Regions from separate parts of the Shewanella sp. SR43-4 genome, predicted to be linked through region 2. Evidence: predicted binding sites of a transcription regulator. Region 2 holds the regulator's gene; the other holds the start of a gene.
What was found. Region 2 encodes LexA, which represses DNA repair genes until DNA is damaged. Its sites were predicted from a motif close to TACTGTATNNNNATACAGTA; they were not measured.
Positions count from the first base shown of each region.

Region 1: a site for LexA is predicted at 2,986-3,005, ahead of H5123_RS04500 (YebG family protein). Genes of this name have one in related genera too.

Region 1 is NZ_JACJEB010000003.1:142,775-150,634, reverse strand. Features, by position in the region: gene prc (carboxy terminal-processing peptidase) at 1-1,267, opposite strand, end outside; gene proQ (RNA chaperone ProQ) at 1,289-1,900, opposite strand; gene H5123_RS04505 (GAF domain-containing protein) at 2,177-2,635, opposite strand; gene H5123_RS04500 (YebG family protein) at 2,681-2,974, opposite strand; gene H5123_RS04495 (paraquat-inducible protein A) at 3,188-3,814, shown strand; gene H5123_RS04490 (paraquat-inducible protein A) at 3,807-4,520, shown strand; gene H5123_RS04485 (PqiB family protein) at 4,507-7,152, shown strand; gene H5123_RS04480 (nucleoside recognition domain-containing protein) at 7,256-7,860, opposite strand, start outside.
Region 2 is NZ_JACJEB010000006.1:95,205-103,064, forward strand. Features, by position in the region: gene ctaD (cytochrome c oxidase subunit I) at 1-1,075, opposite strand, end outside; gene coxB (cytochrome c oxidase subunit II) at 1,085-2,686, opposite strand; gene H5123_RS08520 (cell division inhibitor SulA) at 3,083-3,589, opposite strand; gene lexA (transcriptional repressor LexA) at 3,586-4,200, opposite strand; gene plsB (glycerol-3-phosphate 1-O-acyltransferase PlsB) at 4,465-6,888, shown strand; gene mtr (tryptophan permease) at 6,888-7,860, shown strand, end outside.

The sequences.
Region 1 (7,860 bases), on a different contig from region 2:
CAGGCCCTTGATCAATAAACAATCCGGTCAATAATGTGGCTTCAGTTAACGCCCCACCACCATTACCACGAAGGTCAATAATAATGCCTTCAACATTGTCTTTTTCAAGTTTAGCGATTTCTTTAGCCACGTCTTGCGACAGATTCATGTAAAATCCAGGGATTTGAATCACACCGACTTTACGATTGGCGTACTGACCTTCTTTAGGTTCAATTACTTTTGAGGTAGCTGCGCGATCTTCTAAACGAATTTTGTCACGGGTAATGACCACTTCAAAAGGTTTAGCATTTGCGCCACCTTTTTTGGGTAAAATTTGTAATACAACTTCGCTACCCTTTGGACCTTTGATCAAATCAACCACATCATCTAAACGCCAGCCAATAACATCAACAATGCCACCGTCTTTTTGACCAACACCAACAATTTTATCTTCTGGCGATAATTTATCACTGTTGGCAGCAGGGCCTCCTGCCACTAAACTTTTGATAACAGTGTAATCATCATCCATTTGCAACACAGCACCAATGCCCTCTAAGCTTAGGTTCATTTCCATTTGGAAACGTTCAGCATTACGTGGAGATAAGTAACTGGTGTGAGGTTCAACGCTGCGAGCAAACGCATTCATTACGGTTTGAAATACGTCTTCGCTTTGGGTTTGGCTTAAACGTTTAATGGCATTGTTGTAACGTTTCTCGAGCACTTCAACAATTTCAGGCCATTTTTTACCAGTCAACTTGAGATTTAATGCATCATACTTAACCCGCTGACGCCAAAGCTCATTAACTTCAGCTTCATCTTTTGGCCATTGTGCATCTTTGCGATCAAATTCATAAGCATCGCCTGCTTGGGTAAAGTCAAACTCTTTATCGAGCAAAGATAAAGCATAAGCAAAACGTTCGTAGCGACGTTGTTGCACAACTTCATACATAGCAAAGGCGGGGCTAATATCGCCAGACTCGACCATATTATCAAACTGTTCTTTATACTGACTAAAGCTCGCAATATCTGCCGCAGTTAGTACATTTCGACGATAATCAAGCTGCTCAAGAAAGCGGGAATATATTTGTTCAGAAAATGCATTATCAAGATTAAAGCGATGATAATGCGAGCGAGTGAACAATGTTGTCACTCGCTTGCTAGCCACTTTATGTTGTGGCTCTTGTGCTAGTTTAGGTAACTCGCTGATTTGAATCGTTGGTGAAATTGCCCATGCCGAAAAGCCGACAAATAAACTGGCAATTGACGCGGCCAAGGTAAGTTTTCGCATCAACAAGTACTCCTTAAATTTCTATAATAGTATGTGCTCTGCACGTACTTTGATGGACAAGCCAGAATCTAACTGAACATGCACATCTTCTTTATTAATATCAGTCACAACACCTGGTACTGGGGTAGCACCTAACTTAACATTAACGCGTTGTTTTTGTTTTAAATCTTCAAGCTTAGCTGGCACAAGTTGAATCACAGGAGCAACGACTGGCGCTGGACGTTCTTTTTTGACAGCTGGAGCGCGTTTAGGTGCCACTTTCTTAGCCGGCTTTTTGGGTGCTAAAGCTTGACGTTTTGCTTTGGCTTTATCTTGGCTCTCTTTGAGCGTCAAAATAGCATGGTCAATATGCTCTTGCTCTAATTCAGCACATTCATTACCGTCAAGATCAATACGTTTAGCGCCCGCTTTAACGCCTTTCAAATAGCGCCAGCTGCTGGTGTAACGACGAAGCGCTACACGTAGTTGTGTTTTACTGACTTTAGAATCATCAGCTAACCGTTCAGCCAAATCTTGAAACAGACCAATTTTTAATGGCTTAGTTTCACCTTCTGCAATAAAGCATAAAGGAAAGGTTTCATATAAATACGCTAAAATTGCGTTGGTGTCGGTCAACTTGTCTGTTGATTCCATTTTTACTTCCACGTTAATAAAGGGACTGATTATGCGGCAGAAATTTGCCATGCAGTCGTTCATCTTTCGTTAAACCTTACCGTTAAGGCTCAACGTACAAAATATCACTATCCGCCAGTTTGCTAAAGTCATTGAAACAAACCTTAACAATTTAACCAAACTTACTCTCAGCTTAATCATCGCTCATCAGTAAATCCAGCACAAATGCGTTTAGCGGCATATTATAAAGCCCGCGACAGCGAATGCGACCATGATTTAATCTATTTTGTTCGCTATTTAACCAAATAGGCAAGTTTCGAAACTTTTTACCATGTTTTCTAAGCCAATTTGATCATCTTGATCGAAACGATTGAGTAATGGACTGTCAATATCTAACACTGCCACCACTTCATTGCCCTGCCTTACAGGAATGACTATTTCGGAATTACTGGCAGAATCGCATGCTATATGACCATCAAATTGATGCACGTCGGCGATGCGTTGGGTGATATTTTCTGCAGCAGCGGTGCCACAAACACCTTTGCCCATATCAATTCGAGTGCACGCAACTTTACCTTGGAAAGGACCAAGGACGAGCTGTTCACCACGCTTGATGTAAAAACCAGCCCAGTTGAGATCCTCAAGGTTGTCATTTAACAACGCTGAAAAATTTGCCATTGCCGCAATCAAATCATCTTCGCCTTCAAGTAACGCTTGAGCTTGACGATTTAATGTTTGGTAAAATTCGGTTTTCATTTCCATTCCTTAAGCTGGTATCTACTTCAAAAGTTTGAAATACGGCTATTCTGCAGCGGTATTTTTAGCCGTAGTCTTTTTGGTTTTAACTGCAGGAGCGTTTTTAACCTGTACTACGCCTTTTAGCAAGTTAGAAAGCTCATCTTTATTGTTTGCGAGATAAAATGCCAACTGTTCGCACTTATTTTCATCGAGTCCAAGATCTGCCTTTATAAGAAAAGGCACTAGGTTATCGGAAATATCGAGCATCTTATCGTAGGCATCAGCCTCTTTTTTCGATATAAATGTCATCTTTTCCACCCCTTCTCTGACCACGACAAATTGGGTTATCACTGCCATGATGTAATCCTCACTGTTTTTATATACAGTGCATAGAATCTCACATAGTTAACTTATGATGCAAGTGTTCTGATTATTCTGATATTATCAAATACACATTAATGAGTTTCTTTTAACAAATGACACATTTATTTGCCAATATGAGGCAAAGTTGAGAGGTTTACCTCTTAGCTACCCGATAATGATTTTCACTATGGATTAGATTAATTTTTCATGAATGAATTTGATGATCATGATTCTATAATACTATGCCGATCATGTGATTTGGCAGTGAGAAAACGAGCGTTACCCTCTAGTTCTCGCGCTATTTGTCCGCGTTGTCATACTGTTCTCTATGATTCACCGTACTGCTCTATCAATGGTATGTTGGCGCTATGCGTTGCCGCGTTAATTATTTTCATTCCCGCTAATTTGTTACCAGTACTCGAAATTCACTTTCTTGGCAGTGTCAGAACCACGACCGTAATGCAGGCTGCTATGACGGTTTGGGCCGAAGGATATTGGGTCGTAGGCTTAGCGGTAATGGTTGCGGCTGTTATCGCCCCTGGATTATTAATATTGTCGATACTGGCGCAAGTTGTTATTGTCAAATTAGAATTGCACAGCTCATTTTGGCAAAGAACTTATACGACATTGCTAAAAAATCATGGTTTGATATCACAAATGACCATGCTAGAAATTTATGTCATCAGCTTCTTGGTATCTGCATTCCAACTATCTGATTTTTCTGATGTCTATTTTGGTATGGGGACATTCAGTTTTACCATGCTGTTTGTCATCATTCTTTTTTTACAACGTGAATATAAACTTGAGCACATGTGGAGTTATGTTGATGCCTAAAACTCCAATGAATCCCGCTAATGAGCTATCCTCAGCAAGTGAAGAGCCTCATGTAAATATTAACCAGGAAGCCCCAAAAAAAGCTCAAGCCTCTTTGCAAGGGCAAAAGTTAGGCTTATGTTTATGCCCTGTCTGTCGCAAGCTGAATTTAACCAGCAAAAATCATTGCCAGCGCTGTTTTAGCCAATTGAGCAATCGTAATTATGCCAGTATCCAGCAGAGTTGGGCTTTATTGATTACAGCCACTATTTTACTTATCGTCGCTAACATCTACCCTATCACCCTCCTGACAAACCGCGGGGTGGTCACTAAGGATACTATTTTTAGTGGTATTAGCCATTTAGTGCAAACAGGCATGTTGCCGATAGCGGTAATTGTTTTTACTGCCAGTATTTTAGTACCTTGGCTTAAGATTTTTGGCTTAGCCACTTATTTAACCGCCATCAGTTTTAACTTGCCGGTATCAAAAAGAAAATTAATGGTTGGTTTTCACATTATTGAATGGATTGGCCGTTGGTCGATGCTCGACTTATTCGTTATCTCATTAACCGTTGCTTTAGTGAATATGGGACAACTGTTAGATGCTAAACCTGCACCTGCTGCAACTGCATTTGCGTTAGTGATCTTACTGACACAACTTGCGGCAAAAGTGTTAGATACTCGTTTACTCTGGGACCGCTTGGAAAACACCGATGACACAAATTGAATCACCGAAAATTGTTAAGAAAAAATTATTCTCGCCAATATGGTTATTGCCTATTGTCGCCTTAATATTGGGTGCTTGGTTAGGGGTAAAAAGCATTAAAGAGTCAGGCATTGAAATTTTAATCCACTTTCCCAGTGCCGCAGGCATTGATATTGGTAAAACATTAGTAAAATACCAAGGTTTATCGGTCGGTAAAGTCACCGATATTGGTATTGATGATGACCTTAAAGGTGTTAATGTCAAAGTGGTAATGGATTATCGCGCCGACCCATTTTTGAATAAAAACACCTTGTTTTGGTTAGTCAAACCCAAAGCCAGTATTACCGGAGTCGAAGGCTTAGATACGCTATTTTCGGGTAATTATATTGCCATCCAGCCCGGAGATGGCCGTTCGGCAACTGAATTTGAAGCACAGCGCGAAGCACCCGCAATTCTCCCCGGCAGTGAAGGCATAATGATCGAGCTTAAATCGCCTAAACTGGGTTCTATTGATGTAGGTTCACCAGTCTTTTTCCGTCAAGCACCCGTTGGCAGCGTTGTCAGCTATCGCTTAGATGGTAATAAGCAAATTATTATCAGCGCTTTTGTTCAAGAACAATATGCCCATTTAGTTAACAAAGACTCACACTTTTGGAATGTATCTGGGCTGAAGATTGATGCCTCTTTAGCGGGTATTAAAGTCAGTACTGAGAGTATTGCATCTATTTTGGCTGGCGGGATCAGCTTTGATACCGGAAGCTATACTGAAAAAGCGCAAAATGGTGATGCTTATATTCTTTACCAAGATGAGCTTTCTGCTATTGGAGGGGTACATTTTAGTTTAACCGCGACCGACAACGATGGTGTAAATGAAGGCACGTCTATCATCTACCGCGGTATTGCTATTGGTGAAATAGAAAAAGTGAGTTTGACCGACACTGGAGTGCAGTTTAGCGCTCGAGTTGAGCATCAATACCAAGGGCTGATCACCAGCGATAGTCAATTTTGGTTAAGTGGAGCTGACTTATCATTAAAAGGCATTAAAAACCTCAGTCGACTGGTCACTGGTAGTGTAATTAATGTGTTACCTGGTACTCAAGCATCTGATAAAGCAATGCAATTTGAGTTAGCCTCTGAGGCCCCAGATTTACTCACTCAAGCTAAGCTTAAGCTCACCGTAGTGGCCAATACGCATACGGGAGTCAGTAATGGCGCGCAAGTTAGATATAAGCAACTCCCTATTGGGCAAATTACCAGTATTAATTTAAGCAAAGACTTTTCAACCGTTGAGTATCAAATTGAAATTCTCCCGGAATTTAAAAACTTACTCACAAAGGGGAGTTTCTTTATTCCAGAAAGCGCCTTAGCCGTTGACGCTTCATTAGCCGGGATTAAGGTTAAGACTCGCGACGTGACCACTATGCTTGAAGGTGCGATTAGCTTAATTCCAAGTAATAGCGCTACCTTGATTGCACCTAACAGCACCTTACCCTTACATGAATCAATCGAGTCAGCACAGGTGCTTTACGCCCAGCAACAGATGACAAACTTTACCTTGACCAGTATTGATGGCGCCGATTTAACTGAAGGGTCACCGATTTATTATAAGAAAATGCAAATAGGTTCGGTCAATAAAATCAATTGGTTTGCTAAGACAGATAAATTTAATATTGATATTAGTATCGACAATAAATTTGTTGCTCTGGTCAAAGCCAATACTGTTTTTTGGCGCAATGATGCTGTCGCCATCAATGCCAGTTTAGCCGGTGTCGATATTAATGTGGCGCCTCTAAAAGGTGCAATCAATGGCAGTATTGCCCTTGGACACATTGACGAGACCGCGAATCCGCAGATCACACAACCTAATCTGCGTTTATATGAGACCAAGTCACTCGCCCTGATGCAGGCTAAGGTGATTAACCTTATCTTGCCTGTGAGTTCTAAAGTGGCTGAGAAAGCCGCTATTCGCTATCAAGGTCATAAAATTGGTGAAATATCACATGTGAAGCTAAACCAAGATTTAACCACAATTAATGCGCAAGCGTATATTTATGGCCAATATGCAAACCATTTTAGTGCCAGTGACAGTGAATATTTTATTGTTGATGCGCAAATTTCTTTAGCCGGTATTAATGCTCCAGAAACGCTACTCACTGGGCCTTACATTGGGGTAATCCCTGGTAATAGTTTGGAATTGATCGATAGCTTTGTTGCTCAACCTCACGCCAACTTTGAGGCTTCGGTGCCTAAAGATTCTTTATCATTCCAATTGGTTGATGATCAGTTAGGCTCTATTAAGGTTGGCACTCCGCTGTTTTTCCGCGGTATTAAGGTTGGTCAAATTGATGGTTATCAACTAGATAAATCAGGCATTGAAATTACCCTGTTTGCTCATGTCAATGCTGAATACAGCCACTTGATAAACCAAAGCAGCCAATTTTGGGATGCTTCTGGGATCAAGTTAGATATCGGTTTATTTTCTGGCGCACAGTTAGAAACGGGCTCACTAGAAACCATACTGGCTGGCGGCATTGCATTTGCAACGCGTGATACAACCTCTGACAGCAATGGTATTGATGCATCGAGCCGTTTTCCATTGCATAAAAATATGCAAGATGAATGGATACAATGGCAACCTTTACAAACTAAGTAGTCTTATCTCGAAATACTCGCGATATAGCAAGATCAAAAGGCCGATATATGTATCGGCCTTTTGATGTTTAACACTCTTAAGTATCAGGAGGTAATGTTAATCATTAACCATAAAACCAATAACACACAGCAATTGCCGCAGTAATACCGGCAAAGTCGGCTGCTAATCCACAACCTAGCGCATGGCGACCATTACGAATACCAACAGAACCAAAGTACACAGCAAGGACATAAAACGTCGTTTCAGTGCTGCCTTGTAAAATAGCCGCTAGACGACCCGCAAACGAATCAACCCCATGATGACTCATGGTTTCTAACATCATGGCACGCGCGCCAGAGCCGCTAAAGGGTTTCATCAATGCAGTTGGCATTGCATCAATAAAGCGCGTATCTGCGCCCAATGCACTAACGCCACTTGCCAACAAGTGTAACGCATAATCTAGTGCGCCAGAGGCTCTAAGAAAGCCAATGGCTAATAACATTGCCAACAAATACGGAATCAGCTGAATGGCTTGGCCAAAGCCTTGCTTAGCGCCGTCGACAAACTCATCATAAACAGCAATTTTGCGATAGCCTGCAACCAAAATAAAACTTAAAATCAGTAACAACAATATGCCATTGCCTAACACCATAGACACTTGCCCTATTGCATCTGCCGACAATGTTACCAAATAAGCTATTGCTGCCATGAATACACTCATAATGACAG
Region 2 (7,860 bases):
CAAATAACATTGGTGTTTCAAATGTCATCGAACCGCGCCACATGGTAGCGACCCAATTAAACACCTTAACCCCAGTAGGAACCGCAATTAGCATGGTGCAATACATGAAAAACAACTCGGCGAATACCGGCATGCCTGTGGTAAACATATGATGTGCCCATACTAAGAACGACAGCACAGCAATACTGGCAGTAGCGTAAACCATAGAGGAATAGCCAAACAATTTCTTGCGGCTAAAGGTCGGTATAATGGCGGAGATAATGCCGAATGAGGGTAAAATCATGATGTAAACTTCTGGGTGACCGAAGAACCAGAAAATATGCTGGAACATCACTGGGTCACCGCCACCTGCAGCATCGAAAAAGCTGGTACCGAAAAACTTGTCGGTTAACACCATAGTCACTGCGCCTGCGAGCACTGGCATCACCGCAATTAATAAAAAGGCAGTAATTAACCAAGTCCACACAAACAAAGGCAGTTTCATCCATGTCATGCCAGGAGCGCGCAAGTTAACAATGGTTACGATAACGTTAATCGCGCCCATTATCGAGCTGATACCCATGATATGGATGGCGAATACAAATAGAGCGGTGCTATCAGGGCTATAAGTGGTTGATAGCGGTGCGTAGAATGTCCAACCAAAGTTAGGACCACCGCCTTCCATGAATAGCGAACTGAGTAATATGGTAAACGCGAACGGTAAAATCCAAAAGCTCCAATTATTCATCCGCGGTAAAGCCATGTCTGGTGCACCGATCATCATCGGAATTAACCAGTTAGCTAATCCGGTAAAAGCTGGCATCACTGCGCCAAATACCATGATAAGACCATGAACCGTGGTCATTTGATTAAAAAAGTTAGGTTCTACTAGCTGTAATCCAGGCTGAAATAACTCTGCCCGAATGACCATTGCCATGGCGCCACCAGTGAGAAACATAATAAAACTAAACCATAAGTACAGCGAACCGATATCTTTATGATTAGTTGTGAGTAGCCAGCGCATGAGCCCTTTCGGCGCTCCGTGATGATGATCATCATGAGCGGTAGCTAGTGTATCGTGCGTTGTTGTGCTCATTGTCTTCCCCTACTGTCCATGGCTAGCGACATCGGCAGGTTGCACCGCCTCGCCAGAATTATTGCCCCACGCATTGCGCTCATAAGTAATCACCGCAGCCATCTTTTGTGGGCTAAGTTGACTACTAAATGCCTGCATCGCGGTGCCTGGTTTACCGTGCATAACGATATCGATATGTCCGCTAACCGGTCCGGTAACCACAGGGCTGCCAATAAGTGAAGGGAAAGCGCCTGGCAAACCAGCACCAGTGGCTTGATGACATGCGGCGCAAGTGGTGGCATAAACCTGCTCACCTTCTGTGATTAATTGCTCCAAGGTTAAGGTGGGCAGATCTTCAACGGCAACAACCTCTGGCGTTACAGCCTTTACGACGGTTTCAAGAGCCTGAGTCGCTTTTTCTGTCGCAGTATTGGTACTCTCAGTTGCTGTTGCGGCCATTGTGCTTTCAGTCTTATTTGCTTCAGTACTTGCTTCAGTACTTGCTTCATTGCCGCCAGAGAAATTACTCACATCAGCAGCTTGAACAACATCACCGGTATTATTGCCCCAAGCATTACGCTCAAAGGTAATCACTGCGGCAATCTCTTGGGCGGTAAGTTGCTTGGCAAAGGCTTGCATTGCGGTTCCTGGTTTACCGTTTAAGACGATGTTGAGGTGACCTGCAATAGGGCCTTTTATGATAGGACTGCCAATTAGTGATGGGAATACGCCTGGAAGGCCGGCACCATTAGGTTGGTGACAAGCGGCGCAACGAGCAAGATAGATCTGTTCACCTTGGGTGGTTAACTCTTCAAGAGATAAGGTTTGTGACAGTGATGCTGCTGCCGCAGCAGCGGCATTACTGGCCAGTTGCTTTTGCTCTACTAACCAGTTATCAAAATCTGTCTCTGATAATGCTTGCACCACAATGGGCATAAATCCATGGTCTTTACCGCACAATTCGGCACATTGGCCACGATAAATTCCGGGCTTATCAATGCGGGTCCATGCTTCATTAATAAAGCCTGGATTGGCATCTTTTTTAACCGCAAAAGCCGGAACCCACCATGAGTGGATCACATCATCTGATGTCATTAAAAAACGCACTTTTTGGTTAATGGGCAGTACGAGTGGTTTATCGACTTCAAGAAGATAATGCTCTCCTTTAGCCTCTATGCCATCGATTTGATCTCTGGGGGTCGATAATGTGCTGTAAAATTCGATGTCTTTATCAAAATAGCTGTAATGCCATTTCCACTGCGACCCAGTAATTTTGATGGTGAGATCCGCATTGCTGGGGTCTTCCATGGCAATTAAGGTTTTAGTGGCTGGAATAGCCATGGCGATTAAGATGATGAAAGGAATGACGGTCCAAGCTATTTCCACTTTAGTACTTTCGTGAAAATTTGCCGCAACAGCGCCTTTTGATTTGCGATGGTAAATCATTGAATAAATCATGATCCCAAACACCACTAACCCAATGGCACAACAGATATAAAGTATCGTCATGTGGAGGCCATAAACCTTACCACTGATATCTGTCACGCCTTGAGTCATGTTGAGGGACATTTCTGATGCCCCAAGCGGAAGTGCTATAAACACCACCAGTAAACAATACCACCATTGCTTCACAAGACTGCTCCTCTGTTCATTGCAAATAGCAATTACAAAGAAAAGTCACACAGTAATTCTCTGCTCTATGCAAACTTTTCGGTTCCCGAAAAAAGTTTGATGACCTCAAAGTACCTTGGTGGCAGTAAACAGGTTGTTTACGGTTTTATTATTAGCGGTGCACCACGCTTGTACCTACTACTGAACTTATCAATATTGAGTTGGCTCATTTGTCTGAAAGTAATCTTAATCACTGTCATTCATGTCCAATTAAAGATGAATAATATTTCATCCTTGGGAACAACATTAGCTGTAGATTAAACATTGATCAAGATCACTTTGTTGGCTAATTGACTGAAAAAAGATGAAAAAAAAGCCCTGAATTCAATACAGGGCTTGGTAAGTAAGGGTTAATGCTTAGTGAAATGAGCAAAAATTACTTGTTCCATTTATTAATGTAGGGCTAACAAGTTGATGTTTGTGAGGTAAGTGAGCATTCACATCCTCAATTACCACACCTAAAGCCCGTGCACTTTTAGCCACAATTTCTAATCGACGACTATCACGAGCGTCAAGTGAGCTTGTCCAAGTGACGACAGCACTTGATGTTCCACTGGTAAGCGCTTTTTCCATCGCCCATAAGGTTTCGACTTCGTCTTTAGTGTGCACCAGTAAAATACGGTCCATTCTCACGCCAGCATTTGCCAGCATATGTTTATAGCCAATGTGTGGTGGGCTAATTAACACAATCCATCGACCTTGTTGGCTCAATGTGGCGAGTTGACTACACAACTGGCTCAACTCAGCTTCACCTTGGGTGACTGTTTGTAATGTGCGAATGGTTTGGTTGCCATGCAATTCTGTTTCAGCTAAATCTACCCATAAGCCTGGGTGACGTGGCGCGATGCCCATTAGTTTGTTCATAACCAATCTCCATTACGGATAACGCCAACGGCAAGCCCTTCGATGGTTAGGCTTTGGCAACTTAAATCAACTTTAATCGGGGTGTAATCGTCATTTTCTGCGTGCAGATAAATCACATTACCTTTTTGTTCAAATCGTTTTACGGTGACGTCATCATCAACACGCGCTACTACAACTTGGCCATTACGTGCTTGTTGCATTTTATGAACCGCGAGTAAATCGCCTTCTAAAATACCGATGTTCTTCATGCTGTCACCACGAACGCGCAACAGAAAGTCTGCGGCAGGTTTAAACATGCTCGGGTCGACTTGATAATACTGTTCAACGTGCTCTTGAGCCAAAATAGGCTCACCAGCTGCAACTTGTCCAATCAGAGGCAAACCGGTTTCAATCTGTTCTTCATGAGGTAAGCGAATACCTCGAGAGGTTCCAGGCATGATCTCGATAAAGCCTTTTTTGGCTAATGCTTTTAAATGCTCTTCGGCAGCATTAGCACTTTTAAAGCCAAGACGTTTCGCAATTTCAGCACGAGTGGGTGGCATACCTGTTTCGGCGATATTGTTTTTAATTAAGTCTAATATTTCTGCTTGGCGCGGCGTTAACGGTCTCATGATGATTCCTGTCTTTTTATACAGTGACTGTCATTATATACAGTGTTTGTGTTCGTGCAAGTATTAACCAACTATTTTTTGTGTTTTATTGGTTTTTTGTAACTTAAATTGATGTTTTTATTAGTTATTATATATTTTTTATCTTGCACTATGCCTTAAAGTGAGAGCTTACGCGTAAAGATAAGTCGGCCAGATAGTGTAAGCAGGGTGGTTTCTGGTATCCTATACGATAATATTACAATGGCTTATGTTGCGAAAATAACCATGTCAAAACCAGATTCAATATTTTTACAAGCATTAAAATGGGTTCAGAAATGGATGGTACAGACCATTGTGGTGCCCCATGATCCGTTTGATGACCTCAATATAGATCCGACCAAGCCCTTGGTTTATTTGATGAAAACGGAATCTATTAGTGATATTGCCGCCTTGAGCGAAATCACTGAAGGATTTGGTATGCCAAGTCCTTATGAGCCGTTACAGCTTGATGGTTTAAGAGTGCCTCGAGTGGTGTGTTTAGAGGGGCGTAAACCTCTATTTGGTAAACGTGAAAGTGGTGAGAAGTTCCTTAATTATTTTACCCGTTTATTATCGCTTCATAGTGAGAATGCTGACCTTGATATTCAATTAGTGCCAGTTTGTCTTTATTGGGGACGTACTCCTGGTAAGGAAGAAGACAGCATGACAGCGGCTGTTTTTGAAAGAGAAAACCCAACTTGGTTACGTAAGTGGCTGATGATTTTATTTTTAGGGCGACATAATTTTGTGCAGTTTTCTAATGCGTTATCGCTGCGCCATATGGCGGATGAGCACGGTACAGATAAAAGAATTGCGCATAAATTAACCCGTGTCGCGCGAGTGCATTTCCGTCGCCAACGTAAAGTTATGACAGGGCCACAATTACCTAATCGTCAAATGCTATTTGCCTCTTTATTAAAGTCAGATTCAATTAAAAAGGCTATTGAAGAAGAAGCGGTCAACAAAAAAGTATCTCCTGAAAAAGCCCGTGAAACTGCGATTGAATACCTCGATGAAATTGCCGCAGACTATTCAGATAGTTTAGTGCGCATTGCCGAGCGTTTTCTCACTTGGTTATGGAATAAATTATATAGCGGTATCAATATCAAAGGTGCTGAACAGGTAAGACAGCTTCACCATGATGGCCATGAAATTGTCTACGTACCTTGTCATCGCAGCCATATGGATTACTTGTTGCTGTCATACATTTTGTATTATCAGGGTATGGTTCCGCCGCATATTGCGGCCGGTATTAACTTGAACTTTTGGCCAGCAGGGCCAATGTTCCGCCGTGGTGGAGCATTCTTCATCCGCCGCAGCTTTAATGGTAATAAACTGTATACCGCAGTATTTCGTGAGTATTTAGATCAGTTATTTGCTAAAGGTTATTCGGTTGAGTATTTCACCGAAGGTGGGCGTTCGCGTACAGGGCGTTTACTTGCGCCTAAAACCGGCATGTTGGCAATGACCATAAACAGTGTACTACGCGGCATAGAGCGCCCAGTGACGTTAGTGCCAGTATATTTAGGTTATGATCATGTGATGGAAGTGGCCACTTACCACAAAGAATTAAGCGGCAAGAAAAAGAAAAAAGAATCTGTTTGGCAGTTATTTGGTGCGCTGCGTAAACTCGGCAATTTTGGCCAAGGTTATGTTAATTTTGGTGAGCCGATTAACTTACAGCACTTCTTAAATCAACAAGCGCCAGAATGGCGTAGCGAACTGGCGAAAGAGCCTGATCAAAAACCATCGTGGTTTACTCCATCGGTTAATTTACTCGCTAACCGCGTGATGACCAATATTAACGGTGCTGCCGCCGCGAGCTCGGTAACATTAACCAGTTTAGTGTTATTAGCCTCAGAGCAAAATGCATTAGAAAGAAGTCAGTTAGAACGCCAACTTGATCTGTATTTAGCCTTATTGAAAACCGTACCTTATACCGATTACGCATCGGTCGCCGAGGGTGATGGTAAGTCGATTGTTGATCATTGTTTGTCGTTAAATAAGTTTGTTAGTACCAAAGATTCTATTGGTGAGATTATTTCTGTTGATGAAAAAATTGCCATCACCATGAGTTATTACCGTAATAATATTATTCATTTAATGGCGATACCGTCATTAATTGCCAGTTGTTTATTGCGCTATGATGACTGCGATCGCGCGCGCATTCATGCCATCGTGATGGATTTTTATCCATTGTTGAAAGCAGAGTTATTTATGGGCATTGATGATGTGCCTAAATATGTTGATGGCGTTTTAGACTTTATGCTTGAGCAAGGTTTGTTGAGCGACAATGATAACTTTGTCATCACGCCTCGTCATATTACCCAAGTATTACTTCTGGCTGAAACGATCAGTGAGACCTTGCAGCGTTATGCCATTATCTTTAATTTACTGGCGATAAAGCCTGAGCTTGAACGTTCTGCTCTTGAAACCGACAGTCACTTGTTGGCCCAACGACTAGGCGCACTTCACGGGATTACCGCTCCAGAGTTTTATGACAAAAAACTGTATAACACCTTGAGTGTTAAGTTAAAAGAACTAGGTTACTTATGCAGTGTTGAACATCGTGACGAAGTGATCAGAATTCGAGATCATGCCAACAAGTTACTGAGTTCGTCAGTGAAACAAACCATAGTAGACAGTGTGGATGCGGAGCACGGACAATAATGGCAAACCATATGAATGCGGCCAAGCATCGCACTAGTGGTAAGTCAGTATTGGGTGGGGCGATGATCATTGCTGGCACTACAGTGGGTGCGGGAATGTTTTCCTTGCCAGTTGTTGGTGCAGGGATGTGGTTTGGTTACTCAATAGCGATGTTGCTCGGCGTCTGGTTTTGCATGCTAATGTCGGGTTTGCTGTTATTAGAAGCTAACTTGCATTTTGAACCCGGTGACAGTTTCGATACCTTAACTCGAGTAACCCTAGGGCAGTTTTGGCGAGTCATTAACGGCGTCTCTATAGCCTTTGTGTTGTACATTTTAACTTATGCCTATATCAGTGGTGGCGGATCGATTGTTAATCACAGTTTATCGGCATTGGGTGTCAGTCTACCTCAGAGTGTGGCAGGGTTAGTGTTTGCCGTGGTGCTGGCGCTAGTGGTATTTGTCAGTACTAAAGCGGTTGATCGCATTACCACCATCATGCTTGGTGGCATGGTCATTACCTTCTTCTTGGCCATTGGTAATTTATTGATCGATATCGATACCGTGAAACTGGTATCACCCGATGGTGAGTCGCGTTACTTACCTTATCTGCTCGCTGCGATTCCTTTTGGCTTAGCCAGTTTTGGTTATCACGGTAACGTACCCAGTTTAGTTAAATATTACGGTAAAGATGCTAAAACCATTGTTAAGGCTATCATTAGCGGAACCACAATCGCATTAGTGATTTATGTGTGTTGGTTAGTGGCAACTATGGGTAATATTCAGCGCAGCCAGTTTGCCGATGTTATTGCCCAAGGCGGTAATATTGGGGTGTTAGTTGCAGCGTTGTCAGGGGTTATTGCCAGCCAATGGCTTGATAGCATGTTGACCCTGTTTGCCAATCTTGCCGTGGCATCATCATTTTTAGGTGTCACATTAGGTCTGTTTGACTACCTTGCTGATCTATTTGGTTTTGATGATTCGCGCACCGGAC